3 regions of the Thauera sp. GDN1 genome follow, and region 2 is predicted to be linked to each of the others. Evidence: riboswitches for the same ligand, from Rfam matches in the RefSeq annotation. Region 2 holds a riboswitch; each other region holds the start of a gene.
What was found. Region 2 has a riboswitch for cobalamin ahead of CKCBHOJB_RS16895 (TonB-dependent receptor). Riboswitches for the same ligand answer to the same signal wherever they lie in the genome.

Region 1 (9,933 bases), 400 kb from region 2:
ACCAGCAGCGAAGCGTAGCGGAAGGTGCCGTGCTCGCGCTGCATCAGCGCGCGCTGGCGTGGACTGTCCGGATCGGACAGGTCGGCCGCGGTCAGCGGCACGTAGCGCGAACGGGTGACCGCGGTGGCGTAGTTGTGGCCGACCCACACCAGCGCGCCGAGGAAATGCAGCCAGCGCGCGGCGACTTCGAGCAGCATGTCCATGGCCGACGCCGCCTCACGTCGCCAGGCGCAGCAGCAGCGCCAGCGCTGCGGTCAGCGCGACACCCAGGCCGACGGTGACCGCGGAGGAATCGAACACGCGCAGCAGCAGATCAGACATGGCCGAGCTCCGTCCGTGCCACGGCGAGCCCGCTGCGCTCTCCCGCCGCCCCCGCCGCGCAGCCACCCGCCTTTGCGAGCAGACGCGAATTGGCGTCGTTGCGCATCACCAGCGGCTGCACCTTGCGCCCGGGCCTGTGGGCCCGCTCGATCGCCGCGCCGATCAGGTGGTGGTGCGGCGAGCGCGAGCAGGCCGGATCGGTGTTCGAGGCGTCGCCGGTGAGCAGGAAGGCCTGGCAGCGGCAGCCGCCGAAGTCCTTCTCCTTCTCGTCGCAGCTGCGGCAGGTCGGGCTCATCCATTCGTCGCCGCGGAATTTCTGGAAGGTCGGCGACTCGTTCCACAGCCAGGCGAGGCTCTTCTCGCGCACGGAAGGGAACTCCAGGCCCTCGATGATGCGCGCCTCCTGGCAGGGCATGGCGGCGCCGTCGGGCGCGATGGTGAGGTGGATCGCGCCCCAGCCGTTCATGCACGCCTTGGGCCGGCCCTCGTAGTAGTCGGGGATGACGAAGTAGATGGTCATGCGCTCGCCGAGGCGCGCGCGCGCCGCCTGCACCGCGCGCTCGGCCGCTTGCAGCTGTTCGAGCGTGGGCAAGAGTTCGTCGCGGTTCACCATCGCCCAGTTGTAGTACTGGATGTTGGCGAACTCGAGGTAATCGACGCCGATGTCCTCGGCAAGCGCGAGGATGTCCTCGACCTGGCCGATGTTGTGGCGGAACACCGGCACGTTGAGCACCATCGGGAAGCCGTGGGCCTTGATCAGGTGCGCGACCTTCACCTTGAGGTCGAAGGCGCGTGCGCCGACCAGGGTGTCGGTGAGCTCGCGTTCGCTGGACTGCAGCGAGAGCTGGATCTGGTTGAGACCGGCAGTCTTCAGCGCAATCAGCCTTTCCTCGCTCAGGCCGACGCCGGAGGTGATCAGGTTGGTGTAGTAGCCGAGCGCACTGGCGTCGGCGACGAGCTCCTCGAGGTCGTCACGCAGCAACGGCTCGCCGCCGGTGAAGCCGAGCTGCAGCGCGCCGAGTTCCCGCCCCTCGCGCAGCACGCGCTTCCACTCCGCGGTGGAAAGCTCGGCCCTGCCATCGCGGGCGTAGTCGACCGGGTTGCTGCACCACGGGCATTTGAGCGGGCAGCGGTAGGTGAGCTCGAGCACCAGCCACAGCGGCTTGCCCTGCCCGTCAAGCCTGACGACGGATCCATCCTTTGGCACGGAACACCTCCAGGAATTTGTACACGCCCTCGGCGACACGCTCGTCGGCGCCCGGGTAGCGGTGCTGCAGTTCGGCGACCAGCTCGGCGACGGTGCGCTTGCCGTCGCAGCGCTCGATGATGTCGCCTGCGGTCTGGTTGAGCTTGACGATGCCCTCGGGGTAGAGCAGGACGTGCGAGTCCTGGGTCGGCTCCCAGCGGAACAGGTACATCGGGTTGAGCGCGTAGCGCTCGTCCGCGGCGGGCGGGCGCGGGGTGGCGGTATCGGTCATGCGGGCCTCCGCTCCGGGTTGGCTGGCGCCGGCCGCCCGCGGGCGGCCGGGCGGCAGGCTTCAGCGCACGTAGACGTAGGCGGTGACTTCGAAGCCGAGACGGATGTCGCAATACGCGGGGTCGGTCCACTGCATGATGGGTCTCCTCTGGAATGATGGTGGGCGAACCGGCGCGGCGGCCGGCTCGTGATCATCATCCCCGCGTGCGAGGGCCCGGGGATCCGCACAATCGCGGTCCTGCCATCAGCACGATCGCGAGGCCGCGGTCGCGAAAATCATGATTCTTCAGCGACCTGCAGCGGCGTTGACCTTCGTCAACGCGGGAAGGGCCGGACCTGGCGGACGGCCTCGGCCAGGCCTTCCCCGGCCGCATCGGCCTGCCCCTGCCAGCCGTCGAAGTGCAGCAGCTGGGGCAAGGGCACGCGCTTGAGCCAGCCGGCGGCCTCCAGCTCAGGACGGGCGTGGAAGTCGCGGACGTAGCCGACGCACAGGTAGGCGATCGGGACGATCTCGGGCGGGATGCCGAGCGCCGCGCGCAGCGCCTGCTGGTGCAGGATGCTGACCCAGCCCACGCCGAGGTTCTCGGCGCGCGCGGCCAGCCACAGGTTCTGCACCGCGCACACCGCGCTATAGACGTCCATCGCGCCGATGTGGGTGCGGCCGATCACCACCGGGCCGTGGCGGCTGCGATCGCAGGTGATGCAGATGTTGACCGGCGACTCGAGGATGCCCTCGAGCTTCAGGTTGCGGTAGGTGGCGCGCTTGTCCTCGTCGAACATCTGCTCGGCCTCGGCGTGGGCGGCGAGGAAGTCGGCGTGGATCCGCGCGCGCACTTCGCGCGAGCGCACGACGATGAAATCCCAGGGCTGCATGAAGCCGACCGAGGGCGCGTGGTGGGCGGCGGTGAGCACGCGGGCGAGCACCTCGTCGGGAATCGGATCCGGGAGGAATTCGCCGCGCACGTCGCGGCGGGTGTGGATGGCGCGATACACCGCGTCGCGCTCGGCGGCGCTGAACTGCGGATCGGTCTGGAAACGCTCGCGCGCATCAATGCGCGCGGGCGCGGAGTGCGCCTGTGTCGGGCTGCTCATGAAGTATTCCCCTTGGCTACGAGCAGTGGGCAGTCGCCGACCAGACGGCTGCAGCAAACGCTTCGAGGCCGGTCTTCCGGCTGCGGATCATCTCGTCCGGGCGCCTTCCCGGTCCTCGCGGACCAGTGGCTGGGCGAACCTCGCCCGGACAATCCCCTTCACGGCGCTGGGCGCGCGGCGGATTGGCACCGCCTTCCCGATTCTCCCGCGGCGAGCGCGGGCACCCCGAAGCAAACGAGGGCGAATCTTAGCGGCAGATCGCGGGAACGTACATCCGTCGGCCCGCCCGAGCCCGCTTCGCCGCACGCCGTCGCTGCCCGTCCTCGGCGCTGCGTGGCCTGCATCGGTACCGGATCAGGCGCCGACGGCGGCGCGCACGCTCAGCTCCAGCTCACGGTGGCGGCGAGCAGGTAGCCGGCGCCGTAGACCGTCTTGATGAACTTGCCGCTGTGCCCGCCCTGCTCGAAGCGCTTGCGCAGCCGCGACACGCGCAGGTCGATGCTGCGGTCGAGCGCGCACACGTCGCGTCCGGCGAGCAGCTGCTCGCGCGACAGGATCTGGTTGGGGCGCTCGAGGAAGGCGATCAGCAACTGCGACTCGGCCAGGCTCAGCGTGTCCTCGACGCCGTCGGGCGAGATCAGGCGGTGGGTGGCGCGCTCGAAGCGCCAGCCGGCGAAGTGGGCGGTGCCGGGCGGCTGGGCATCGGCGGCGGGCTCGGGCTGGTAGCGGCGCAGGATGCTGCGCACGCGGGCGATGAGCTCGCGCGGCTCGAAGGGCTTGACCACGTAGTCGTCGGCACCCAGCTCGAGCCCCATCACCCGGTCATGGGTATCGTCGCGCCCGGTGGCGACCAGCAGGCCGAAGCGGTAGCGGCCGCGCAGCTGCTGCAGCACGTCCATGCCATCCATGTCGGGCAGGCCGAGATCGAGGATGGCGACGTCCGGCACCTGCACGCGCAGCTGGCGCAGGAAGTCGCCGCCGGTCGCGAACGCCGCATGGCGGTAGCCGAATCGCTCGAGCGTGCCGGTGATCAGCCGCGACACCGCGGCATCGTCCTCGACGACGTGAATCAGCGCCTGGGGCTTGTCGCTCAAATCCCTGTCTCCACGCAATGGACGCGACCCGGGCGGGCCGGCCCTCACGCGATCGCGGCGTGCAGTGCCTCGAGCAGGCGCTCCTGGGTGAAGGGCTTGCCGAGCACCCGGACGTCGGCATCCTCGCGGCCGGGCACCGCCTTGTCGGCGTAGCCGCTCATCAGCACCACCGGCAGTTCGGGGCGGAAGCGGCGCACGAAGCGCGCCAGCGCGCGCCCGTCCATGCCACCCGGCATCACGATGTCCGACAGCACGAGTGCGATCGCAGGGATATTTTCGACCATGTCGGCCGCCTCGTGGCCACTTTCGGCCTCGAGCACCGCACAGCCGAGCGCCGACAACTGCTTGCGCACCACGTCGCGCACCTTGTCGTCGTCCTCGACCAGCAGCACCAGGCGGCCTTCGAGCGGACGCGCCGCGACGGACGGCACATCGACGTCGTCAACCGGCTCCGCCATGCCCGCGGCCGGCAGAACCGCCGTCTCGCGCGGCGCCTGCGGCAGCAGCAGCGACACCGTGGTCCCCACCGCCTGCCGGCTGCGGATGCGAACCCCGCCGCCGGACTGCTTGATGAAGCCATACACCATCGCCATGCCCAGCCCGCTGCCGCGGCCGAACTTCTTGGTGGTGAAGAAGGGTTCGAACACCCGCGTGAGCGTCGCGCTGTCCATGCCGGTGCCGTTGTCGGCGACCGCGATCTGCACGTAGCAGCCCGGCGGAAGCTCGAGATCGGCAGCCGCGGCGCCCTCGATGCACTCCAGCGAGCATGCGATGCGCAGCTCGCCGCCGTTGGGCATGGCGTCGCGGGCGTTGAGCGCGAGGTTGAGCAGCGCGCTCTCGAGCTGGTTGGGGTCGACCAGCGCGCGCAGGTCGACGTCGCGCGAGGCGGTGGACACGGTGATCGTGCTCGGCAGCGAGCGCCGGATCATGCGCGCCATGTCGAGCACCAGCTCGTTGACCTCGACCACCACCGGCGCGATCGGCTGCTGGCGCGAGAAGGCGAGCAGGCGCCGGATCAGTCCCGCACCGCCCTCGGCCGCGGCCAGCGCGGGCTCGACGTACTCCGCCACCGCCGGGTGGTCGCCGAGCGCCTCGACCAGGCCGTGGAGGTTGCCCATCACCACGGTGAGCATGTTGTTGAAGTCGTGCGCGAGGCCGCCGGTGAGCTGGCCGATCGCCTCCATCTTCTGCGCCTGCGCGAGCGCGCCCTGCGTGCGGCGCTGCTCGGTGACGTCCACCGCGTGTACGTAGCAGCCGATCACCTCGCCACCGGGACCGAAGTCGGGGACCAGCGTGCTGCGGGTATACAGGATCTCGCCGCCCGGGCCGGGCATGCTGTACTCGTAGCTCACCTCCTCGCCGGCGAGCGCACGCCGCACCTTGTCCTCGACCTGGGCGAACACGTGCGCACCGATGACCTCGTGGATGGGGCGGTCCTTCATGCCCTCGCTGGTGGTGCCGAACCATTGCGCGTAACGCCGGTTGCCGTAGCGGAACACCCAGTCGTGGTCGAAATAGCCGATGTGCGCGGGAATGGTGTCGGTGATCTGGCGCAGGCGGAGCTCGCTGTGCGTCAACGCGTCCTGCCCCGACGATGCTTGATCCTCGCTCATTTGCTCCTGCCCGCCTCCACTGCCCTCTTCCGCGCCCGAGGGTAACGGAGCATTCTAGAGTGCGCGGCCCGACGGGCAAGACCCGGACAAGATTCAGTACATTCCGACGTAATTGCCGACAAGATTTTTTGCCATCCTCCATACTTGTCGGTATGGATGCCGGGACTGTGTCCAGCCATCCGGCCGCATCGCTAACCTGTTGCCGAACCGGGAGTGGAGAAGGATGTCGAAAATCGCATACGAACAAGGACTGGACAAGAATCCGGCCAACTACGTGCCGCTGTCGCCGCTCAGCTTCATCGAGCGCACCGCGATGGTGTATCCCACGCGCACCAGCGTCGTGCATGGCGCACGCAGCTACACCTGGGGTGAAACCTACGCCCGCTGCCGCCGCCTGGCGAGCGCGCTGGTCGCCAACGGGGTCGGCAAGGGCGACACCGTCGCGGTCATGCTGCCCAACGTGCCGCCGATGTTCGAGGCCCACTTCGGCGTGCCGATGACCGGCGCCGTGCTCAACACCCTCAACACCCGCCTCGACGCCGAGGCCATCGCCTTCATGCTCAAGCACGGCGAGGCCAAGGTGCTGATCACCGACCCCGAGTTCGCGACCGTGGTCCGCGCCGCGCTCGAACTGCTCGAGGGCGACAAGCCGCTGGTCATCGATGCGCTCGACGACGAATACCCGGGCACCGAGCGCGTCGGCACGATGCTGTACGAGGACGTCATCGCCGCCGGCAACCCCGACTTCCAGTGGAGCCTGCCCGCCGACGAGTGGGACGCGATCGCGCTCAACTACACTTCCGGCACCACCGGCAACCCCAAGGGGGTGGTCTACCACCACCGTGGCGCCTACCTCAACGCCGCCTCCAACATCATCAGCTGGGGCATGCCGCAGCACTCGTCCTACCTGTGGACGCTGCCGATGTTCCACTGCAACGGCTGGTGCTTCCCGTGGACCATGGCGGCCAACGCCGGCATCAACGTCTGCCTGCGCAAGGTCGACCCGGCGCTGATCTACGAGCTGATCCGTCGCCACAAGGTCACCCACATGTGCGGCGCGCCGATCGTCTACGGCATGCTGATCAACGCCCCCGACGGCCTGCGCGCCGGCATCGAGCACAGTGTGGCCGGCCTGATCGCCGGTGCCGCCCCCCCGGCCGCGATCATCGAGGGAGCCGAGCGCATCGGCTTCGACATCACCCACGTCTATGGCCTGACCGAAACCTACGGCCCGGCCTCGGTGTGCGCCAAGCACCCCGAGTGGGACGCGCTGCCGATCGACCGCCGCGCCGAACGCAACGGCCGCCAGGGCGTGCGCTACCACATGCAGGAAGCGATCACCGTGCTCGATCCGGTCACGATGGAGCCGGTACCCGCCGACGGCGAGACCATGGGCGAGATCATGTTCCGCGGCAACCTGGTCATGAAGGGCTACCTGAAGAACGAGAAGGCCACCCAGGAAGCCTTCGCCGGCGGCTGGTTCCACACCGGCGACCTGGCGGTCATGCACCCGGACGGCTACGTCAAGATCAAGGACCGCTCCAAGGACGTGATCATCTCCGGCGGCGAGAACATCTCCTCGCTGGAAGTGGAAGAGGTGCTGTACCGCCACCCCGCGGTGATGACCGCCGCCGTGGTCGCCCGCCCCGACGAGAAGTGGGGTGAAGTGCCGGCGGCCTACATCGAGGTCAAGGAGGGCGCCGGCGTCACCGCCGACGACATCATCGCCCACTGCCGCGAACACCTGGCGCGCTACAAGGTGCCCAAGCACATCGAGTTCTGCGTGCTGCCCAAGACCTCGACCGGCAAGATCCAGAAGTTCGCCCTGCGCGAGATGGCCAAGTCGGCCTCCGCGATCGAGTAAGCCTCTACCCCTCCTCCGCCGCGCCCTCCCCAACCGGCCCGCTGTCGCAAGACGCGGGCCGGCGGGCCGGCTCATGCCCAAAACAAAGACAACCGGAGTTCCCCGTGCCCATTCAACGCCAACACGGCGCCGAGCACCCGTACTGGCCGCTCGGCCCCTTCAAGCTGCGCCTGCCCTTCATCCACTACCGCTGGGAATTCCCGGAGATGATCCAGGGCCTGATCATGTTCGTGGTCAGCCTCGGCATGATCCCGCTGCTGATGAAGTACCTCGGCATGCCCTACGAGGCCGCGCTCGCCTTCTGCGTCATCGCCGGCATCGGCTACCTGCTGCCCGCGCTGCTCGGCGTGCCGCTGGTGCCGGGCTGGATCACCCCGGCGATCCCGGTCGTGCTGCTGTTCCTGCAGGGCTTCGAGCCCGGGCCGGAGGCGGTCAAGGCGATGTTCGCGCTGCAGGTGGAGGTGTTCATCATCTTCCTGTTCCTCGGCCTCACCGGACTGGGCAACAAGCTGGTGACGATCATCCCCAACTCGCTCAAGAGCGGCATCATCATCGGCGCCGGCATCGCGGCGATGATGGGCGAGCTCAAGAGCGGCGGCCGCATCGACAGCACCCCGATCTCGCTGCTGATCGGCTCGATCGTGTCGGCCTACATCCTGTTCTCGCTGTCCTTCAAGCACATCGTCGAGACCAGCAAGTTCGCCAAGGCGATCTCCAACTTCGGCATGATCCCCGGCATGATCATCGCGATGATCGTGGGCTGGGCGGTCGGCGAATACCCGCTGCCCAAGATCGAGTGGGGCATCACCCAGCCCGACTTCGGCCTGATGATGGACTACCTGGTGTTCAACGTCGGCATGCCGAGCGCCGACATGTTCCTGCTCGCCATCCCGACCGCGATCATCGCCTACGTGATCGCCTTCGGCGACATCCTGGTCGGCTTCACGCTGTGCAAGCGTGTCGATCACCTGCGCCAGGACGAGAAGATCGAGCTCGACGTCACCCGGGTGCACATGGTCACCGCGCTGCGCAACGGCCTGCACGCCCTGCTCGCCCCGTGGCCCGGCCTCGCCGGCCCGCTGTGGACCGCCGCCCACGCCACCGTCGCCGAACGCTACGCGCTCGGCCGCAAGGCGATGGACTCGATCTACTCCGGTGGCGGCACCTTCTGGATCACCGGCCTGATCGCGGTCTTCGTCCTGCCGCTGGTCACCATCTTCAAGCCGGTGCTGCCGATCGCGCTGTCGCTGACCCTGGTGCTGACCGCCTACATCTGCATCATGGTGGGCATGGAAGAGCTGAAGAACTCGACCGAGCGCGGCGTCGCCGGCATCGTCGCGGTGACCCTGGCGATGCCCGACCCGAAGGCGACCGTGTACGCGGTGGTGATCGGCCTGGTGCTATGGTGGCTGATCGAGCGCCCGAACGCCGCCCAGCGCGCCAGGAGCGACCTGTCGATCATCGGCGACAACACCGCCGACATCGAGGCCGGCGACGAGCACGGGGTCGCGCAGAAGTCCTGAGTCCGGGACCGCCGGCGGTGAAGCGCGACGCTTCGCCGCCGCATGGACCGCCCAGGGGGCTGATGCCGGTAGCCGACGAGGCTACCAGCCCAGCCCCTTTCTCATCAGCAGCAGCACCGCCATGCCGAGGATGAAGGGCAGCCAGGGGTTGCGCCAGCGCAGCGCCACCGCGAGCACCACCAGCCCGGCGGCGAACTTGGGATTGAGGGGCGAGACCTCGCCGCCGTCGATCAGCAGGTCGGGCATCACCAGCGCCGACAGCGCGGCCGCCGGCGCATAGCGCAGCGCACGCTGCAGCGCGGGCGGCAGCCGCCCCTTCTCGCCGAGCAGGATGAAGCTGCCGCGGGTGCCGACGGTGGTCATCGCCATCAGCGCGAACGCCACCCACAACCACACGCCCTCGATCACGACCGCCTCCCGCGCTGCTGCCAGTGCTCGGCCGCGAAACCGGCGGCAATGCCAAGGGCGATGCCGGCCACCACGCCGAGGCGCAGCGGCAGCCCGCGCAACAGCACCGCACCCAGCCCGCCGGCGAGCGCGGCCACCAGCATCGGCCGCGTGCGCACCATCGGCAGCACCATCACCATCAGCGCGATCGTCACCATGAACTCCAGCGACCAGTCGCGCGGCACGAACTCGGCACCGAAGATGCCGAGCGCGGTGCAGCTCTGCCAGACGCACCAGTTGAACGCCGAGGGCGCGATGTAGTAGCCCCAGCGCCAGTGCGGGTCGTCCGCCTTCAGCAGCTTGTCGACACCGACCGCGAACACGCCGTCGACCAGCAGGTAGCTCGACGCCAGCCGGCGGGCGAAGGTGCTGTCATGAAAGACCGGCGCGATCGCCGCGCTGAAGATCACGAAGCGCAGGTTGAGCGCGAGCGCGGTGAGCATGATCAGCCACAGCGGCGCGCCGGCGGCGATCAGCGGCAGCGCGCCGAGCTGTGCGGTAC
Region 2 (9,933 bases):
GCGCGCGCCAGGCGCTCGGGCGACCACGTCACCCAGGCCGGCACCGGCAGGCGGGTGAAGTAGCCGAGCGCGGTGAAGAAGCGGGCGAGTTGTTCGCGCATGGTCGGGCGCCGGACGGCGGCTTACTGCGCCACGTCCTGGTCGCTGACGCCCGCCGACTCGAAGCTCGCCATCTCGTTGAGGAAATTCACCGCCGCGCGCACCAGCGGCAGCGCGAGCGCGGCGCCGGTGCCTTCGCCCAGGCGCAGGTCGAGCTCCATCAGCGCCTGGGCGCCGAGGGCGTCGAGCTGCACGCGGTGGCCCGGCTCCTGCGAGCGGTGGGCGAACACGCAGTAGGGCAGCACGTTCGGCGCGATCGCATGCGCGGCCAGCAGCGCCGAGGTGACGATGAAGCCGTCGACCAGGATCAGCATGCGCTTCTCGGCCGCGCCGAGCATGGCGCCGGCCATCATCGCGATCTCGAAGCCGCCGTATTCGGCGAGCACGTCCGCTCCCGACTGCGGCCGCCCGCCGCGCGCGAGCGCCGTCGCGAGCAGGCCGCGCTTGCGGATCAGGCCGGCGTCGTCCAGGCCGGTGCCGCGGCCGGTGACGGTGTGCAGGTCGGCGTCGCGCTCGGCGCCCACCAGGCAGTGGGTGATCAGCGAGGCCGAGGCGGTGTTGCCGATGCCCATCTCGCCGAAGCCGACGCAGTTGCAGCCGTTGGCGGCGAGTGCATGGGCGATCTCGCGTCCGCGCTGCAGGGCCATGCTGCACTGTCCGGGCGTCATCGCCGGCTGTTCGAGGTAGTTCTCCGTGCCCGGCGCGATCTTGGCGTCGATCAGCCCGCTGCGCTTGCCGAAGTCGTGATTGACGCCGGCATCGACCACGGTGAGGCCCAGCTCCATCTGCCGGCTGAAGACGTTGATCGCGGCGCCGCCGGCGAGGAAGTTCTCGACCATCTGCCAGGTCACGTCCTGCGGATAGGCCGACACGCCGGCCCTCGCCGCGCCGTGGTCGCCGGCGAAGACGACGATGTGCGGCCGGCGGATCTCGGGCGTCAGCGTCTGCTGGACGAGGCCGATCTGATGCGCCAGCGGCTCGAGCCGCCCGAGGGCGCCGAGCGGCTTGGTCTTGCGGTCGATCTTGTGCTGCAGGGCGGTGGAGAGCTGGGTGTCGGGCGGGGTGATGGCGAAGGGCGTCATGCGGTGAATGGATGGGTTTCAGTTGGGGGTTGCGTCCGCTTCGGACGCGGCGTCCGGCAGGTCGCGGTACAGGTCGGCCAGCGCGAGTTCGAAGCCGAAGGCGGGCAGGGCGAGGCGGGCGGTTTCTCCGCTCGCCTCGCTGAGGATCCAGCGTGCGCCTTGGTCACGGGTGAAGCATTCGACATGCGCCCGGTCCTGGGACAGGAAGAGCACGGTCCTGAGGCCGGGGAAACGGCGGTAGGCGGCGAACTTGTCGCCGCGGTCGTAGGCCTCGGTCGAGGGCGACAGCACCTCGGCGATCAGGACGGGCTCTTCCTTGACCTGGCGGCGGGCGCGGTCGGCGTCCGAGCAGGTGACGAACACGTCGGGGTAGAAGAGGTCGTCCGACTCGGCCAGGCGCAGGCGGACGTCGGACATGAAGACGTTGCACCGCGTGCCCGAAAAGGCCGCACGAAGCCCGAAGGCCGTATTGAGGCTGATGGCGTTATGCACGTCCGACCCGCCCGCCATCATCAAGGCTTCGCCGTTGAAGAACTCCCAGCGCTCGGGCTGTCCTGCCTCCCAGGTGAGGAAGTCTTCCAGCGTCATCTTGTGCTTGGCTGCAGGCAGGCCCACGGCGGTCTCCCGGAATGTCTTGTCGCTCTGAAGTTTAGCCCCGCTTCAGCACCAGGGGCAGGCCGGCGGCGACGAAGACCACGCGCGGGCACAGCGCCGCCACCGCCTGGTTGAGCCGTCCGGCCTCGTCGCGGAACAGCCGGCCGAGCGGCGTCTCCGGCACCAGGCCGAGGCCGACCTCGTTGGCGACCAGGATGATGCGGCCGGGCAGCGTGGGCAGCGTGGCGAGCAGGGCGTCGCGTTCGCGGCGGAACAGCGGCAGCTCGTCCGCGCTCGCGCCCGGCGGCAGGCGGTCGGCGTCGGCGAGCAGGTTCGCCACCCACAGCGTGAGGCAGTCGACGAGCAGGCAGCGATCGGCGGCGGCCTCGGCGCGCAGCGTGTCGGCGAGCGCGACCGGCGCCTCCACGGTACGCCAGCCGGCGGGGCGGTCGTCCTGGTGGCGGCGGATGCGCGCGGCCATCTCGGCGTCGAGCGCCTCTGCGGTGGCGATCACGGTGACCGCCAGGCCGGAATCGGCGGCGCGGCGTTCGGCTTCGCGGCTCTTGCCGGAGCGTGCGCCGCCGAGGATGAGTTCGCAGGTCATGAGGAGAGCTGGGGTCGAATGTTCGCTGAGGATGGACGGGAGGGCCACGCGGCGCCGTAAATGCGACATGGCGCGATTGGGCGGAAGTGCGGGCGAGTGCTGTCGCCGGTGCGCCGATTTTGCAGTGCACGATACCGCCCCGTACGGTATCATCCGCGCCGACTGCCCCGAAAGGGGTAGCGCGTTATCGGTGCCCACGGGCGTTTCTCGCCCCGGGTTAAACGGGAAACAGGTGCGCGGCCCCTCGCAAACGAGGCCGCAATGCCTGTGCTGCCCCCGCAACGGTAAGTGCGCGCAAGGCGTGTCATGCAGCCACTGGGAGTTCACTCCCGGGAAGGCGACCCGCCCGTCCGGTCCTCAGGCCGGCACAGCGCACGAGCCCGGAGACCGGCCGGAACGCGAAATGGCGGATGTGCCGCGGGGTGGCGGCGACGGGCGCGGTTGGTCTTGCTCTCTTCGGTTCTACCCGGGTCGCGGTGCGTCCATGTGAAGTTGCCATGGCGTGCGGGGACGCGCGGCATGGCGAAGGGAGTTCAAACAATGAAAATCCGTCTTTCGGCGCTCGTTTCCGCGTGCGCGCTCGCTTTCCCGTTTGTCCCGGCCCAGGCCGACGACGCCCAGCTCGGCCACGTCGTGGTCACCGCCACCCGACAGCCCATCAGTGCCGATGAGGCGCTCGCCAGCGTCGATGTGATCGACCGCGACGAGATCGCCCGTGCGGGGAATCTCAGCCTCGTGCAATTGCTGGCCGGGCGTCCCGGTGTGCAGGTGTCGAGCAGTGGAGGCCCCGGGGCGAACAGCAGCGTGTATATCCGCGGTGCCAACTCCGGCCACACCTTGCTGCTGATCGACGGCGTGCGCGTGGGGTCGGCGACCAACGGCGCGCCCACGCTGGAGACCATCCCACTCGAACTGATCGAACGCGTCGAGATCCTGCGCGGCCCGGCGAGTGCGCTCTATGGTTCCGACGCGATCGGCGGCGTGATCCAGGTGTTCACGCGCAAGGGGCGCGAGGGCTTCCAGCCCAGCGTGCGTGCGGGCATCGGCACCGACGGCGCACGTACGCTCGGAGCCACGCTGGCGGGCGGGGCCGATCGGTTGCGCTACAGCGTGTCCGCCGGCAGCGAGCGCAGCGACGGCATCGACGCCAAGCCCAACTCCGCGCGCGGTAGCGACCGCGATGACGACGGTTTCCGCAACGAGTACTTCAGCGGCTCCGTGTCGCTCGGTTTCCGCGAGGCGGACGAGATCGGCCTGACCGTGCTGCATTCCGACCTGCGCAACTGGTACGACGACGCCAAGGTGTTCGACTCCTACCTGGACAGGCGCACCAGCTCGCTGGGCCTGCACATGCGCAATCAGATCACCAGCGACTGGACCAGCACGCTGCGCTTCGGTTACGGCGCGGACGAATCCCACAACTACGCCGATCTGAACGCGCGGTCCGAGTTCGATACCGAGCAGCGCCAGCTCACCTGGCAACACGATATTGCCCTCGGTGTCGGCTCCTTGCTGGCTGGCTACGAATATCTCGAGCAGGAGGTCGATTCGACCTCCGCGTACAGCAAGACGAGCCGCTACACCAACTCCTTGCTGCTCGGCTGGAGCGGCCAGTTCGACCGCCATCACCTGCAGGTCAATGCCCGCCATGACGAGGATTCGCAGTTCGGCAGCAAGACGACCGGTGCACTGGCCTACGGCTATCGCCTGACGCCGGAGTGGCGGGCGCATGCCAGCATCGGCACCGCGTTCAAGGCGCCCACGTTCAATGATCTGTATTTCCCCTGGGGTGGCAATCCGAACCTGAAGCCCGAGGAGGCGCTGAACCGCGAGGCAGGCCTGGTGTGGGAGCGTGACGGCGCCAGCGTCAGCGCGACCTACTTCAACAACCGCATCAAGAACCTGATCGCGTGGGCACCGGTGGATCCGGCGGACCCGATGAGCGACTGGGCGCCGGCGAACGTGGCGGAGGCGTCGATTCAGGGTGTCGAGCTTGCCGCAACGGCGATGCTGTGGGACTACCGTGTGCGTGCCAGCGTCGACCTCCTGGACACCGAGGATGAGGAAACCGGCGACGAACTCGGCCGCCGTGCGCGCATCGGCGGTTCGCTCGGCATCGAGCGCGCCATGGGGCCGTGGACCTGGGGCGTGGAATGGAACGGGCAGGGGCGGCGGTATGATCGCATTCCGAACAGCGCGGCCAACCGCATGGGCGGCTACGGGCTGCTGAACGCCTACGTGCATTACGCGCTGGCGCCGGACTGGAGCGTGGAGTTGCGCGCCAACAACCTCCTCGACAAGGACTACGAGCTTGCCCAGAACTACGGCACCCAGGGGGCCAACGCCTTCGTGGCCGTGCGTTACGCGATGCATTAAGCCGCGATGTTCGTCGCCACCCACGGCACCCGCGTCGTCAGGGCGCGGGGCCTGATGCGGCCCGGCCGCCACCATCCCTTGCTGCTTGCCGCCGGCCTGCTCGCGGCGGCAGCGCTGGCGCTGCTCTGGGCGCTGGTGGCGGGCGACATGCCGCTCGGTTTCGCCGAGGTGTCCGCGGCCCTGGCCGGCGGCGGGGGCATGGCGGCGGACATCATCCGCGAACTCCGCCTCCCCCGCGCCGTCGCGGCCTTCGCCTGCGGTGGCCTGCTCGCCACCGCGGGGGCGTTGATGCAGGTGCTGCTGCGCAATCCGCTCGCCGACCCCTACATCCTCGGTATCTCGGGCGGTGCGGCGGTGGGCGCGCTGGGGGCGATCACGCTCGGCGCGGCGACCGTCTGGATCGATGCCTCGGCCTTCGCCGGTGCGCTCGCCGCGATGCTGGTGGTGTTCGGCCTGGCGCATGGCGACGGCAGCTGGACGCAGACGCGGCTGCTGTTGACCGGCGTCATCGTCGCCGCCGGCTGCGGCGCGGCGGTGTCGCTGATGCTGGCGCTGGCGCCCGACACGCGGGTGATGTCGATGCTGTTCTGGATGATGGGCGACGCCAGCGCGGCGGCGCGGCCGTGGCCGGCGCTGGTGGTGCTGGCGCTGGCGCTGGTCGTGGTGATGCCCTTCGCGCGCGACCTCAACGTGCTCGCGCGCGGCGAGTTGAGCGCACGCGCGCTCGGCGTGCGCGTCGGCCATCTGCGCGTCGCGCTCTATGTGCTGGCCTCGTTGCTGACGGCGACGTCGGTGACGCTGGTCGGTTCGGTGGGCTTCGTCGGCCTGGTGGTGCCGCATCTGGTGCGCCTGGTGCTGGGCAACGACCAGCGCGTGCTGATCCCCGCCGCCGCGCTCGCCGGCGGTACGCTGCTGACCCTGGCCGACACCGCGGCGCGCACGGTGATCGCGCCGCAGCAGCTGCCGGTGGGCGTGCTCACCGCGCTGATCGGCGTGCCGGTGTTCCTGTTCCTGTTGTCGCGCGGTTCGCGCATCTCGCGATGAACGCCGCTCGCCGCGTGCCCATCGACGACGCCCCGCTGCTCGAGGCCGAACGCCTCGCGCTGCAGGTCGGCGAGCGCTGGCTGTGCTGCGAGTTCAGCCTCAGCCTCGCCGCGGGCGAATGCCTGGTGCTGCTCGGCCCCAACGGCGCCGGCAAGACCACGCTGCTGCACACCCTGGCCGGCCTGCGCGAGCCCACGGTGGGCCAGGTGCGCATCGGCGGCCTGCCCTATGCGGCGTGGCCGGCGCTGGAGGCGGCGCGCTTTCGCGGCCTGCTCGCCCAGCAGCAGCCCGACCCCTTCGCCGCCGGCGTGCTGGAGACGGTGCTGGTGGGGCGCCATCCGCACCTCGGGCGCTGGGGCTGGGAAGGGCCGCAGGACGTGGCGATCGCCCGCCGGGCGCTGGAGGCGGTGGGGCTGGCCGGCTTCGAGCAGCGCGACGTGCAGACCCTGTCCGGCGGTGAGCGCCAGCGCGTGGCGATCGCGACCCTGCTGACCCAGGCACCGCACCTGTTCCTGCTCGACGAGCCGCTCAACCACCTCGACCTGCACCATCAGATCGCCGCGCTCGACCTCTTCCAGCGCCTGGTGCGCGAGGACGGCGCCGGGCGCGGCAGCGTGCTGGTGCTGCACGACATCAACCTCGCCGCGCGCTACGCCGACCACATCATCCTGCTCGACGGCCGCGGCGGCGTGATCGCCGGCGACCGCGACACCGTGCTGCGCGCCGACCTGCTGAGCCAGGCCTTCGGCCATCCGCTGCGCCGCTTCGACAACGAAGGGCGCGTCGTCTTTCTTCCCGACTGAGATTCCCGTCATGAAGCACATCCTTCGCCGCCTGCTCGGCGGCCTCCTGCTCGCCCTGGCCCTGCCGGCCGCCGCGGCCTGTCCGCGCATCGTCAGCCAGTCGCCCTACATCACCCAGGCGCTGGAATGGCTGGGGCGCGGCGACTGCATCGTCGGCGCATCGCGCTACGACAAGCGCGATCTGCCGCGCACCGGTGGCATCATGGACCCCGACCTCGGCGCGATCGCCGCGCTGAATCCGGACCTGGTCGTCGTCTCCCGGGGCACAGATCCGGCCCAGCTCGACATGCTCGAGCCCGAGGCACGCATCCTGCAGGTCGATGGCTTCGACTCCATGGCCGGGACCGAGGCGATGCTGCTCGACCTCGCCGAGGCCGCCGGCGTGCCCGACGCCCGGGCCCGGGTCGATGCCTACGCGCGCGAGTGGCGCGAGCGCGCGGCGGCGGTGAGGGGCGGCGGCCGGCGCGTGCTGGTAATCTCTGCCTGCTCGGCGCAGCCTTACTCCTTCGGCCGCGGGCATGTGGTCGGCGACGCCTTCGCCCACGCCGGCTTCGAGGTGGTGGAGACGAGCGAACGCATCCGCCACCTGCGCCCGGGCGAGGAGATCCCCGGCATCGTCGCCGCCGTCGAGCGCTTCAAGCCCGAGATGGTGGTGTCGCTGACCCCGGACAACGCCGAGAGCTGCAGCGCCGAGCTCGGCCTGGTGTCGGTGCCGGTGATCGGCCTCGAAGGCCGTCACTTCTTCAACCCCGGTCCGGCCCTGCTGACCGGGCTGGCCCAACTTGCGGAGCAAACCGAGCAATGAGTGAACAGGATCGCGACAGCCGTCACAATGAACGCATGGCGCGCAAGAAGGCGGTCGTCGATGAGAAGATCGCCGAGGCGCAGGCCGAGCGCGGCGTGCTGCTGGTCAATACCGGCAACGGCAAGGGCAAGTCCAGCGCCGGCTTCGGCCTGGTGGCGCGCGCGCTCGGCCACGGCATGAAGGTCGGCGTGGTGCAGTTCATCAAGGGACGCTCGGATACCGGCGAGGAGGCCTTCTTCCGCAGCCAGCCCGGCGTGAGCTGGCACGTGATGGGCGAGGGCTTCACCTGGGAGACCCAGGATCGCGCGCGCGACGTCGCCACCGCCGGGGCGGCCTGGGACGTGGCACGCGGGCTGCTGTCCGATCCGGGCATCGGCCTGGTCGTGCTCGACGAGCTGAACATCGCGCTGAAGTACCAGTATCTCGACGCGGAGCGGGTGGTCGCCGACCTGCGCGCCCGGCCGCGGATGCAGCACGTGGTGGTCACCGGCCGCGGGGCGCCGCCCGCGCTGGTCGAGGCCGCCGACACCGTCACCGACATGACGCCGGTCAAGCACGCCTTCGCCGCGGGGGTGAAGGCGATGCCCGGCATGGAGTGGTAAGCATGACAGTCCCCGATCTCGCGGTTCATCGTCCCGGCCCGCTGCCGGGCTGTGTCTATCTGGTGGGCGCCGGCCCCGGCGACCCGGAGCTGTTCACGCTACGCGGCGCGCGCCTGGTGGCGGGGGCGGACGTCGTCGTGTACGACAACCTGGTCGCCCCGGCCATCCTCGAGCTCGCGCCGGCGTCGGCCGAGCGCATCTACGTCGGCAAGAAGGCGGCCGACCACTCGCTGCCGCAGGACGAGATCAACCAGCTGCTGCTCAAGCTGGCGAAGGAGAACAAGCGCGTGGTGCGCCTCAAGGGCGGCGACCCCTTCATCTTCGGCCGCGGCGGCGAGGAGATGGAGCTGCTGGTCGAGGCCGGGATCCATGTCGAGGTGGTGCCGGGCGTGACCGCGGCTGCGGGCGTGGCCGCCTACGCCGGCATTCCGCTGACCCACCGCGAGCACGCGCAGTCGGTGGTGTTCGCCACCGGCTTCCTCAAGGAAGGCAAGATCGACCTCGACTGGCCGATGCTGGCGCGGCCGCAGCAGACGGTGGTGATCTACATGGGCATCTCGCGTCTGGCCGACATCTGCGCCCAGTTCATCGCTCACGGCCTGCCGCCGAGCACGCCCGCAGGGGTCATCGAGCGCGGCACCACCCATGCCCAGCGCGTGGTGGTGGCCGACCTCGCCACCCTGCCGCAGCGCGTGCTCGAGGAAGGCGTGCGTCCGCCCTCGCTGACCGTGATCGGCAGCGTGGTCGGGCTGTATCCCAAGCTCGCCTGGTTCGAGCCCGAGGACCAGCCCAAGGCCTCGCCGCTGCCGCACGCCGGCTGTGCGGTGGTGCATGGGAAGGGCAGCGAGTGAGCGTGGTGGGCGTGATGCGGGAAACAAGCGACGCGCTGCGCGCGCCGACGGGCGAGCAGGGCGCGGCCTCGTGCCCGGCGCTGTTCGTCGCCGCGCCCGCCTCCGGGCAGGGCAAGACCACGATCACCGCGGCGCTCGCCCGCCTGCACACGCGGCTCGGCCGCCGGGTGCGGGTGTTCAAGTGCGGGCCGGACTTCCTCGATCCGCAGATCCACGCGGTGGCGAGCGGTGCGCAGGTGCATAACGTCGACCTCGGCATGTGCGGCGAGATGGACATCGCCTGGCGCCTGCATGCCGCGGCGCGCGAGTCCGACCTGATCCTGGTCGAAGGGGTGATGGGGCTTTACGACGGCGCGCCCTCGGGCGCCGACATCGCGCGCCGCTTCGGCATCCCGGTGATGGCGGTGATCGACGCGCGCGCGATGGCGCAGACCTTCGGCGCGGTGGCCTACGGGCTGGCGCACTACCAGCCCGGGCTGCCCTTTGCCGGCGTGCTCGCCAACCACGTCGGCAGTACCGGCCACGCCGAGCTGCTGCGCAACGCGTTGCCCGAGGGCATGCGCTGGTTCGGCGCGGTGATGCGGGACGCGGACGCGGCGCTGCCCGAGCGCCATCTGGGCCTGCTGCAGGCGGCGGAGATCGAGGACCTCGGTGCGCGCCTCGACCGCCTGGCCGATCATCTGCAGCGCACCGGCGCTGCCGAGCTGCCGCCGGCGGTGAGCTTTCCCGCGGTGGCGGCTCCGGCGATCGCGCCGCTGCTCGCCGGCAAGCGCATCGCGATCGCGCGCGACGCCGCCTACGGCTTCATCTACCCCGCCAACCTCGACACCCTGCAGGCGCTGGGGGCGGAGCTCGCCTTGTTCTCGCCGCTCGCCGGCGACGGGCTGCCCGAAGCCTGCGATGCGGTGTGGCTGCCGGGCGGCTATCCGGAACTGCACGGCGAGGCCCTGGCGGCCAACGCCGCCTTCCGCGCCGGGCTGCGCGCCCACGTCGCGGCGGGCAGGCCGGTGCTGGCCGAATGCGGCGGCATGATGAGCCTGTTCGACACGATCGTGGACAAGGCGGGCGTGGAA
Region 3 (9,933 bases), 600 kb from region 2:
TACTACTTCGACAAGGGCTGGAACAAGCGCGCCCTGTTCGCCTTCTCGGTGGCCTCGCTGTTCTCGGTGGCCTCGGTGTGGACGCCGGCGCTGGCGGCCTGGGCGGGCTTCTCGTGGATGTTCGGTGCGCTGCTCGGTGCGGTGCTGCACCTGGCGCTGATGAGCCGCAAGGCGCCGGTCATGGCGGTGCAGCCGGTCTGAGTCCGCTTCCGCAGTCGTGCCCTGTGGCGGGCAGGCTCTTGAGGGGCGCCCGCTCCGGTCCCCGATAGCCCTTATCAGCGCGGTCGTATGTCGTCCCCGTCGCGGCGGTGCATAATCCACCCCGCACTGTTACTCGCCGCCGAACTCCCGGGCGGCAGCCCTTCGGCCGCGGCCCCCGTCAGGGGCGCCGCGGCGTTTTCCTTTTGGAGGTCCGATGTCCGCATCCGGCACGCCGCGCCTGGCGCTCGTCGCGCTCGCCGCACTGTCCCTGATCTGGGGTTACAACTGGGTGGTCATGAAGCAGGTGATCCAGTACGTCGATCCCTTCGACTTCTCCGCGATCCGCACCCTGCTCGGTGCAGCCACCCTGTTCCTGGTGCTGCTCGTGCTGCGCCGGCCGCTTTCGCTGGTGGCGGCGCGCCAGGTGATCCTGCTCGGCGTGCTGCAGACCGCCGCGTTCACCGCGCTGATCCAGTGGGCGCTGGTGTCCGGCGGCGCGGGCAAGACCGCGGTGCTGGTCTATACGATGCCGTTCTGGGTCATCCCGATGGCGTGGTGGGTGCTCGGCGAGCGGGTGCGCGGCCTGCAGTGGGCGGCGATCGCGATCGCCGGCTGTGGCCTGGTGCTGGTGCTGCAGCCGTGGGCCATGGGCGGCAGCGCCTTCGGCAACCTGCTCGCGGTGGCCGGCGGCATCACCTGGGCGGCCTCCGCGGTGGTGGCCAAGCGCATGCGTCGCGACCAGGCGTTCGACCTGCTCTCGCTGACGGCCTGGCAGATGCTGTTCGGCGCGATCGCGCTGTGCGTGCTCGCCGCGCTTCACCCCTCGCGGCCGATCGACCCGACGCCGTACTTCTTCGGCGCGCTCGCCTTCAACGCGGTGCTCGCGACCGGGCTGGCGTGGCTGCTGTGGCTGTACGTGCTGCAGAAGCTGTCGACCGGCATGGCCGGCCTGTCGGCGCTGGGCATCCCGCTGATCGGCGCGCTCGCGGGCTGGATCGAACTCGGCGAGCGGCCGAACGCGGTCGAATTCACCGGCATGGTGCTGATCGTCGGCGCGCTGGCGCTGATCAGCCTGTGGTCGCTGGTGCAGTCGCGGCGGGCGGCGGGTTGAGCGGCTCGCCCCGCATGCGCTTGCCGTAACGGCAACTTGCGGACGTTGTCCGCTTTCGATTAGTCTCCGCCTGCATTCGATCCGGGTGCCCCGTCATACAACCGTATGACGGGGTGAAACGGGAAGTCCGGTGACGTCGTTCGCCCCGCGCGAACGGCCAGTCCGGCGCAGCCCCCGCTGCTGTGAGCCTGACGAATCCGCCAACACGCCACTGAGCCTCGCGCTCGGGAAGGTCGGCGGAGGAGGAAGACGGCGAGCCAGAAGACCGGCCCGATCGAGTACGGAACACCGCGCCCCGCAAGGGCCGTGGCGTTCCAGGTTGATGTGAGCCCCGGGGTGTGGGTTCGATCCGACTGGTTATCCGCCGGCCGCCCGCGTGCGCCGGAAGCTCCAGCCGACTCGTCGTGCATTCGTCTCCAGGCACTGCCGTGCCGGGCATGCGTACGCGCTATCGCCGCGTCCGCAGCGCCCTCGGCCGTGCCATGGCAGGACGCAAGGCCGCCCCCCGCCCGCGTGGTTCGCATCGTCGTTCCAAGCACTCGTGGGGAGTCATCATGCACATCGAACCCGGCATCCTTTCCGGCGCCAAGATCGCCGCCGCCAACCTCGCCGCCACCGCGCTTGCCGCCGCGCAGGCGCCGCAACTGTTCAAGAAGCCGCAACTGATCCTGCGCACGCTGCTCGCGGCGCTGTTCCTTTCGGTCTTCATGCAGAGCTTCCACATGCCTGCGGGCGTGTCGGAGCTGCACTTCATCGGCGCCATGCCGATCTATCTCGCGCTCGGCTTCGCGCCCACGCTGCTCGGCTTCGGTCTAGGCCTGCTGCTGCAGGGCGTGGTCTTCGAGCCGACCGACCTGCTGCACCTGGGCGTCAACTTCCTGTCGCTGGCCGTGCCGCTGGTGGCGCTGCACGCCACGCTCGGCCGCAGGCTCGCGGCTGGCGCCGCCACCCGGGTGCAGTCGGTGCTGAAGCTCGACGCCGCCTACTACGCCGGCGTCGCCGCCATGGTCGGCTTCTGGCTGGCGATGGGCGAGGTTGCAACGCCCTTCGGCGAATGGGTGACCTTCGCCGCGGCCTACCTGCCGGTGGTGCTGATCGAGCCGGTGCTGACCGTGGCGGTGGTTCGGCTGCTGCAGTCGCATGCGCATCGCCCGCTCGTGCAGCTCTGCTTCGCCGTGCCGGCGCGCGGTTGATGCCGGCCGTGGCGAACAAGGCCGGAGGCACCGTCTGGTTCGTCGGCGCAGGCCCCGGCGATCCCGACCTGATCACGGTGAAGGGCCGCCGCCTGCTCGAGCAGGCGGGGGCGATCCTGTTCGCGGGCTCGCTGGTCGACCGCGCGGCCACGCAGTTCGCGCCGCCCGGCTGCGAGATCCGCGACTCGAAGGACATGACGCTCGAGGACATGAGCGCCTGGCTGCTGGACGCCTGCGCCCGCCATCGCACCGTGGTGCGCCTGCAGACCGGCGACCCCGGCCTGTATGGCGCGCTGGTCGAGATGACCCGCCCGCTCGATGCGGCGGGCATCGCCTGGCAGGTGGTGCCGGGCGTGTCCTCGGCGATGGCCTCGGCCGCCGCCGCCGGCGAGACCCTGACCCTGCCGGAAGTGACGCAGACCGTGATCCTCACCCGCGTCGCCGGCCGCACGCCGATGCCGCCGGGCGAGGACCTGGCGGCGCTCGCCGCGCACCGCACGACGCTGTGCATCTTCCTGTCGATCACGCTGCTGCACGAGGTGCAGCGCGCGCTGCGCACCGCCGGCTGGCCGGAGGAGGCGCCCATCGTGGTGGTGCAGAAGGCGAGCTGGCCCGGCGCGGAGAAGATCGTTCGCGGCACGCTGGCCGACATCAAGCGCCGCTGCCAGGACGAGAAGATCGCCAGCCAGGCCATGATCATCGCCAGCCCCGCACTCGGCGCCCGCCACTGGCCCGACATCGCCCGCTCGAAGCTGTACGACCCGGGCTTCGGCCACCGCTTCCGCCAGGCCTCCACACCTGCCGCCGACGCCGGCCTGCCCACCGGAGAACACGCATGAACGACACCGCCATCCTCCTCGTCGGCCACGGCTCGCGCAATCGCGAGGGCAACAAGGAGATCCAGCATTTCGCCGCCCAGTGGCGCGATCGCCACCCCGGCTGGCGCATCGAGACCTGCTTCATCGAGCACGCCGAGGTGTTGCTCGACGAGGGCCTCGATCGTGCCGCGCACGGGGCGCGGCGGGTGGTCACGATTCCCTTCATCCTCAACGCCGCCGGCCACGTCAAGATGGAACTGCCGGCCGCCATCGAGCGCGCGCGCCAGCGCCACCCCGGCGTCGCCTTCGCCTGCGCGCGCCACCTCGGCATGGGACGCGAGATCTTCGCCGTGCTCAAGGGCCAGCTCGACCGCCTGCTCAAGCAGCTCGACGTGCCCGATCCGCGGACCACCGGCGTCGTGCTGCTCGGCCGCGGCTCGTCGGACGCGGGCGCCAATGGCGAGCTGGCCAAGATGGCGCGCTGGCTGTTCGAGGACGGCGACCACGAGCTGGTCGACCTCGCCTTCACCGGCGTCACCTGGCCGCGACTCGAAACCGTCGTCCAGCGCCAGGCGCGGCTGGGCATGACGCAGATTTGCGTCGTGCCGGTGTACCTCTTCACCGGGGTGCTGATGGAGCGCATCAAGGCCCAGGTCGAGCGCCTGCAGCGCCAGTACCCGCAGATCGCCTTCGCCCTCGGCACGCACTTCGGTTTCGACAAGGGCATCTTCGATCTGCTCGACGCCAAGGTCGGCGGCCAGGAACTACCCGAAGGCGCGCTGCTGGAGTGCGACGGCTGCAAGTACCGCCTCGCCGCCGAGGCCGAGCATCTGCATGACCACAGCCATACACATGTCCATCACTCGCACGTCCCTCACACGGACCACGACCATGGCCATCACCACGGTTCCGACCATGCCCACGCCCATGAACATGCTCACGCCTGAGGCCGGCGCCGCGATGAACACCAACACCGTCACCGAACAGCTCACCGCAGCCGGTCGCGCGATCGAGCACGACTCCTTCGCCATCATCGACGCCGAGGTCGGCGCCCATGCCTACGGCGCCGGCCAGTGGCCGGTCGTGCGCCGCATGATCCACGCCAACGCCGACTTCGACTTCAACGGCCTCACGGACTTCCACCCGGACGCGGTGGAAGCCGGCCTCGCCGCCCTCCTCGGTGGCGGCACGAACATCGTCGCCGACGTCGAGATGATCTGCGTCGGCCTGTCGGCCTCGCGCCTGGCGCACTTCGGCATGCGCACCCATCAGTTCATTTCCGACGCCGATGTCATCGAACGCGCCCGCGCCGAGGACACCACGCGTGCGGTGCAGGCAATGCGCAAGGCCCACCGGCTCGGCCTGCTCGACGACGCCATCGTCGGCATCGGCAACGCACCCACGGCGCTGATCGAGCTGGTGCGGCTGATCCGCGAGGAAGGCGTGCGCCCGGCGCTGGTCGTCGGCATGCCGGTCGGATTCGTGTCGGCGGCCGAATCCAAGGACCTGATGGCCGGGGTCGACGAAGTGCCGTGGATCGTCATCCGCGGCCGCAAGGGCGGCTCGACCCTGGTGGTGGCGGCGATCCACGCCCTGCTCGGGCTGGCCGAGGCTCGCCAGCTGCAGGCCCTGCAGGGCTGAGGACCGGCCATGGCGGCAGGACACGCATTGCCGGAGAAGGTGCGCAAGGGCGATCCCAAGCGCGACCGTGGCAACCGCACGGGCCTCTCCACCGGCGCCAATTCGGCCGCCGCCGCGGTGGCGGCCACGCTCGGCCTGGTGCGGGGCGCGGTACCGGACGCGGTGGAATGCGTGCTGCCCAACACGATGCGGGTGCGCTTCGAGATCAGTGACGGCCGCGTCGACGGTGATCACGCCCATGCGGTGTCGATCAAGGACGCCGGCGACGACCCGGACGCCACCCATGGCGCCCACCTCACGGCGGACGTACGCCGCATCCCCGGCGGCGGCGGCGAAGTGATCCTCCTGGGCGGCCCCGGCGTGGGTGTGGTGACGAAGCCCGGCCTCGGGCTGGACGTGGGCGGTCCGGCGATCAACCCGGTGCCACGGCGCAACATCGTCGACAACGTGCGCGCGGCGGGCGCCCCCCTCCTCGACGCCGGGGACAGCCTGGCGGTGACGATCTCGGTGCCGGGCGGCGAAGAGATGGCGAAGAAGACGCTCAACGCCCGCCTCGGCATCGTCGGCGGCATCAGCATCCTCGGCACCACCGGCATCGTCCGCCCGTATTCGACCGCCGCCTTCCGCGCCAGCGTGATCCAGGCCATCGATGTCGCCGCCAACCAGGGCCAGACCAGCGTGGTGTTCACCACCGGCGGGCGCACCGAGAAATGCGCGATGCGCGAATTCCCGCAACTGGACGAAGCCTGCTTCGTGCAGATGGGCGACTTCGTCAAGGCCGCCTTCACCACCGCGGTGAAGCAGGGCATGCAGCACATCATCGTCGGCGCCATGGTCGGCAAGCTCACCAAGATCGCCCAGGGTCTGTCGGTCACGCACGCCTGGCGCGAGGAAGTGGACCGCGCGCTGATCGCCGGCGCCGCCGCCGAGGTCGGTGCGCCGCCCGCGCTCGTGGCCGAGATCCGTGCCGCCGAGACCGCCCGCTTTGCCGCCGAACGCCTGGCCGGATTCGGCCTGGCCGTGGCCTTCCACCGCGCGCTGGCCGAGCGCGCCATCCGCAGCCTGCGCCAGCGCTACCCCGGCCCGCACCGGCTCACGGTGCTGGCCTGCAACTTCGAGGGCGTACCGATCGTGACTGTCGATGAGGCCGACCTGATGGAGACCACGCATGCCTGAATCCACCACGCCCGCCTACAGCATCGTCGGCCTGCTCGACGAGGGCTGGGACGGCCTCGGCGCCGTGGCGCGCCAGCGCATCGAAGCCGCTGCCTGCGTCATCGGTGCCGGACGCACGCTGGCGCTGATCGCGCCACACGCGCCGGCCGCCCGCCTGCTGGACATGGACGGCGCGCTGAGCCGCGTGCCGGGCTGGATCGAGGAGGTTGCCGGGCAGGGTGGCCACGCCGTGGTGCTCGCCACCGGCGACCCCTTGTGCCACGGCATCGCCGGCTTCCTGATCGGCAAGCTCGGCGCCGCGCGGATCGAGGTGCTGCCCGCGCCGTCCACGCTGCAGCTCGCCTTCGCCCGCCTGAAGAAGCCGTGGCAGGAGGCCCGCTTCACCTCCTGCCACGGCGCCGATGCCGGCGAATGGCGGGCCGACCCGCTGCAACCCGGGCCGACGCCGGAGCACGGCCTGTACCGATTGGTTCGCGCCGTCGCCGAGCATCCGCTGGTCGCCAGCTTCACCAGCCCGGCCAACAGCCCCGACCGCATCGCCCGCGCCTTGCTGGCGGCCGGCCATGGCGAGCCGGGCGGCGGCGAGGACCTGCGCCTGTCGGTGGTTGCCCGCCTGTGCCTGGACGACGAGGCCGTCTTCGAGGGACTGAGCCTGCACGAGGCCGCCACCCGGCGTTTTCCGGAGCCCAACATCCTCGTGATCGAACGCTCGCACTCCCCCGAGCGACGAGACGGGGCGGCGGCGGGCAGGGAGACGGCAACTGCAGCCGACGTCGCGCTCCGCGCCCTGCCCGCCGATACGCCCCTGTTCGGCCTCGACGATCTCGACTACGTGCAGCGCAGCCCCGAGAAGGGCCTGATCACCAAGCTGGAGGCACGCGCGGTGTCGCTCGCCAAGCTGGCGCTGCGTGCCGACAGCCTGGTATGGGACATCGGCGCCGGTTCTGGCTCGGTCGGCCTGGAGGCGAGCCGGATCGCCCGCCATGGCCATGTGTGGGCGATCGAGAAGAACGCGGGCGATGCCGCCAACGCGCGCGCCAACGCCCGTCGCCTGCGCGCGAGCAACTACAGCCTGCACGAAGGCAAGGCCCCGGCCGGGCTGGACGCCTGGCCCGACCCCGACGCGGTCTTCATCGGCGGCTCGGGCGGCGAACTGGGCGAACTGATCGCCCTCGTGCTGCGCCGGCTCAGACCCGGCGGCCGGCTGGTGATGAACTTCGTCACCCTCGAGAACCTCGCCACCGCCACATCCGCACTGGCGGCAAGCGGCGCTGCCTGGGACGTGACCATGCTGTCGGCCGCGCGCAGCCAGCCCATCCTCGACATGCACCGGCTCGCTGCGCAGAACCCGGTGTGGATCGTCACCGCCCGCAAGGAGACCGCATGAACGCGCCCACACTGACCCCCCATCGTTTCGGCCGCCTGATCGGCGTCTCGCTCGGCCCCGGCGACCCCGACCTCATCACCCGCCGCGGCTGGACCGCACTGCAGTCGGGCGCGCGCTGGGCCTATCCGGTCAAGCGCGCCGCGGAATCCTCCTACGCACTGGACATCGCCCGCCGTGGCGGACTGGCGGTTCCGGACGACGCCGTCGAACTGGTGTTCCCGATGACGCGCGACGCGATCGCGCTCGCCAGGGCCTGGGCACGCGCCGCGGCGCAGACGCTGCAGTTGCTGGCCGAAGGCCGCGACCTCGCCTTCCTGGTGGAAGGCGACGCGTCCACCTACTCCACCTTCCGCCACCTGGCCCGCGCCGTGCGCGAGCTGGCACCCGAGGTCGAGGTCGAGACCATCCCCGGCGTCAGCTCCTTCGCTGCCGCCGCGGCCGTGGCCGACCTCGCACTGGCGGAAGAGGACGAGACGATGGCGGTGATCCCCGCCGCCTACGGCACCGCCGTCATCGACCACCTGCTCGACGAGTTCGACACCCTGGTGCTGATGAAGGTGAAGCCACTGCTCGACGAGGTGCTCGACCTGCTCGAACGCCGCGGCCTGCTCGCCAGCAGCTGCTTCGTCGAGAAGGTGGGAGCGCCCGCACAGCGCGTCGTCCATGACGTGGCCAGCCTGCGCGGCGCGAAGGTCAATTACCTGTCGCTGCTGCTGGTGCAGAACCCCAAGCGCCAGCGCGGCGAACTGCGCCGTGGCTGCCGCAAGCGCGCCGTGCAAGCGGAGCCGCACGCGCCCGCCAGCTCCGGCACGCCCGCCCACGCGGTCGAACAGGCCGTCCGCCCCGCCACCGCGGCCATTTCCTGAGACCCCGCCCGATGTCACCGCAGACCACGCAACACCTGCCCTTTCCCAACACTCGCATCGCCGTGGTGTCGATCACCCGCCACGGCATCGCGCTTGCCGGCCGCGTCATCGCCGCGCTGCCCGGCGCCATGCTGTTCGCACCGCAGAAGTTCGCCACCGAAGCCGCGGCTGCCGCGCCCGGCGCATTCGCCTGCTACGAGGGCAAGGTCGGCGACCAGGTGCCGGCGCTGTTCGCCGGCTTCGACGGCATCGTCGCCATCGTGTCGCTGGGCGCGGTGGTGCGCCTGCTTGCCCCGCACCTGAGGAACAAGGAGACCGATCCCGGCGTGGTGGTGCTCGACGAAGCGGGGCGCTGGGCGATCCCGGTGCTGTCCGGCCACCTCGGCGGTGCCAACGCCATCGCCGGCGCGCTGCAACAGGCAGTGGGCGCCACGCCGGTGCTGACCACCGCCTCGGACGCGCGCGCGACGCTGGCGGTCGACCTGCTCGGCCGCGAGCTGGGCTGGACCTTCGAGGCCAGCCACGACGAGATCGTGCGCGCCAGCGCCGCGGTGGTGAACGACGAGCCGGTGGCGCTGGTGCAGGAGGCCGGCAGCCCCGACTGGTGGACGCGGCATGCCAACGGCCGCAGCGGCCCGCTGCCGGCGAACATCCAGCGCTTCACCCGCCTGGAGGACGTCGAGCCCGAGCGCTTCGGCGCCGTGCTGTGGATCAGCCATCGCCCGCTGCCCGCCGGCTACGCCGAGCGCCTCGCCGGCAAGCGCGTGATCTACCGCCCGGCCGCGCCGGAGGCGGCGTGAGCGCGGCCGGAGGTACCGGCACGGCTCCGCCGAAGCTCGCGCTCGGCCTCGGCTGCGACCGCGGCACGCCGGCGGCGACCATCGCACAGGCCGTCGATGCCGCGCTCGCGAGCATCGGCGCCGGGCGTGCCGCGGTCGCGGCCGCGGCCAGCATCACGCTCAAGGCCGACGAGGCCGGCCTGCTCGAAGTGGCGGCCGCGTCCGGCTGGACGCTGCGGTTCTTCCCGCCCGGCGCGCTGGCGGTCGTCACCGTGCCCAACCCCTCGGAGACGGTGCGCAGACACGTCGGCACGCCGTCGGTGTCGGAGGCGGCGGCGCTGCTCGCCGCCGGTACCGATCTCGCCACCGACCCCGGCGCGCTGCTCGTCGAGAAGCACCGGCTGCGTGGCGCCGATGGCCGCAACGCCACCGTTTCGATCGCGCGGATGCCGTCCGTCGGCAGCTTCCGTGCCGCCTGATCGCACGCCGGAACCCCGGCCTCCGGGCCGGGGTCCCGCTTCACGCCCCTCGCGGCGGATCCTGAAACCGGAGTCTGTCTCACCATGAACGCCCCCCAAGCCCATTTCCCGTTCGCCGCCGGCGGCAAGATCATGCTCGTCGGTCTCGGCCCGGGCAGCCACGCGCACCTCACCGCGCGCGCCCGCGCCGCGATCGCCGAGGCGGATACCGTGATCGGCTACGTCACCTACATCCGCCTGGTCGCCGAGCTGCTCGAAGGCAAGGAGGTCATCAGGAAGTCG

Region 1: it holds a riboswitch for cobalamin, as region 2 does, so the genes downstream of both, bluB (5,6-dimethylbenzimidazole synthase) here and CKCBHOJB_RS16895 (TonB-dependent receptor) in region 2, are expected to answer to the same signal.
Region 3: it holds a riboswitch for cobalamin, as region 2 does, so the genes downstream of both, CKCBHOJB_RS14100 (energy-coupling factor ABC transporter permease) here and CKCBHOJB_RS16895 (TonB-dependent receptor) in region 2, are expected to answer to the same signal.

The regions. Positions count from the first base shown of each region.
Region 1 is NZ_CP097870.1:3,266,068-3,276,000, forward strand. Features, by position in the region: gene CKCBHOJB_RS15035 (hypothetical protein) at 1-203, opposite strand, end outside; gene pqqE (pyrroloquinoline quinone biosynthesis protein PqqE) at 314-1,528, opposite strand; gene pqqD (pyrroloquinoline quinone biosynthesis peptide chaperone PqqD) at 1,497-1,799, opposite strand; gene bluB (5,6-dimethylbenzimidazole synthase) at 2,114-2,890, opposite strand; cobalamin riboswitch at 2,939-3,133, opposite strand; gene CKCBHOJB_RS15055 (response regulator transcription factor) at 3,271-3,984, opposite strand; gene CKCBHOJB_RS15060 (PAS domain-containing sensor histidine kinase) at 4,029-5,597, opposite strand; gene CKCBHOJB_RS15065 (acyl-CoA synthetase) at 5,821-7,461, shown strand; gene CKCBHOJB_RS15070 (solute carrier family 23 protein) at 7,566-8,984, shown strand; gene CKCBHOJB_RS15075 (AzlD domain-containing protein) at 9,066-9,392, opposite strand; gene CKCBHOJB_RS15080 (AzlC family ABC transporter permease) at 9,389-9,933, opposite strand, start outside.
Region 2 is NZ_CP097870.1:3,666,228-3,676,160, reverse strand. Features, by position in the region: gene CKCBHOJB_RS16915 (adenosylcobinamide-GDP ribazoletransferase) at 1-101, opposite strand, end outside; gene cobT (nicotinate-nucleotide--dimethylbenzimidazole phosphoribosyltransferase) at 123-1,181, opposite strand; gene CKCBHOJB_RS16905 (Uma2 family endonuclease) at 1,200-1,796, opposite strand; gene cobU (bifunctional adenosylcobinamide kinase/adenosylcobinamide-phosphate guanylyltransferase) at 1,831-2,379, opposite strand; cobalamin riboswitch at 2,551-2,790, shown strand; gene CKCBHOJB_RS16895 (TonB-dependent receptor) at 2,920-4,755, shown strand; gene CKCBHOJB_RS16890 (iron ABC transporter permease) at 4,810-5,799, shown strand; gene CKCBHOJB_RS16885 (ABC transporter ATP-binding protein) at 5,796-6,602, shown strand; gene CKCBHOJB_RS16880 (ABC transporter substrate-binding protein) at 6,613-7,407, shown strand; gene cobO (cob(I)yrinic acid a,c-diamide adenosyltransferase) at 7,404-8,009, shown strand; gene cobA (uroporphyrinogen-III C-methyltransferase) at 8,012-8,860, shown strand; gene CKCBHOJB_RS16865 (cobyrinate a,c-diamide synthase) at 8,875-9,933, shown strand, end outside.
Region 3 is NZ_CP097870.1:3,066,895-3,076,827, reverse strand. Features, by position in the region: gene CKCBHOJB_RS14110 (cytosine permease) at 1-201, shown strand, start outside; gene CKCBHOJB_RS14105 (EamA family transporter) at 416-1,312, shown strand; cobalamin riboswitch at 1,379-1,601, shown strand; gene CKCBHOJB_RS14100 (energy-coupling factor ABC transporter permease) at 1,867-2,505, shown strand; gene cobM (precorrin-4 C(11)-methyltransferase) at 2,505-3,344, shown strand; gene CKCBHOJB_RS14090 (sirohydrochlorin chelatase) at 3,341-4,270, shown strand; gene CKCBHOJB_RS14085 (precorrin-8X methylmutase) at 4,284-4,964, shown strand; gene CKCBHOJB_RS14080 (cobalt-precorrin-5B (C(1))-methyltransferase) at 4,974-6,140, shown strand; gene cbiE (precorrin-6y C5,15-methyltransferase (decarboxylating) subunit CbiE) at 6,133-7,527, shown strand; gene cobI (precorrin-2 C(20)-methyltransferase) at 7,524-8,393, shown strand; gene CKCBHOJB_RS14065 (cobalamin biosynthesis central domain-containing protein) at 8,405-9,193, shown strand; gene CKCBHOJB_RS14060 (cobalamin biosynthesis protein) at 9,190-9,651, shown strand; gene cobJ (precorrin-3B C(17)-methyltransferase) at 9,736-9,933, shown strand, end outside.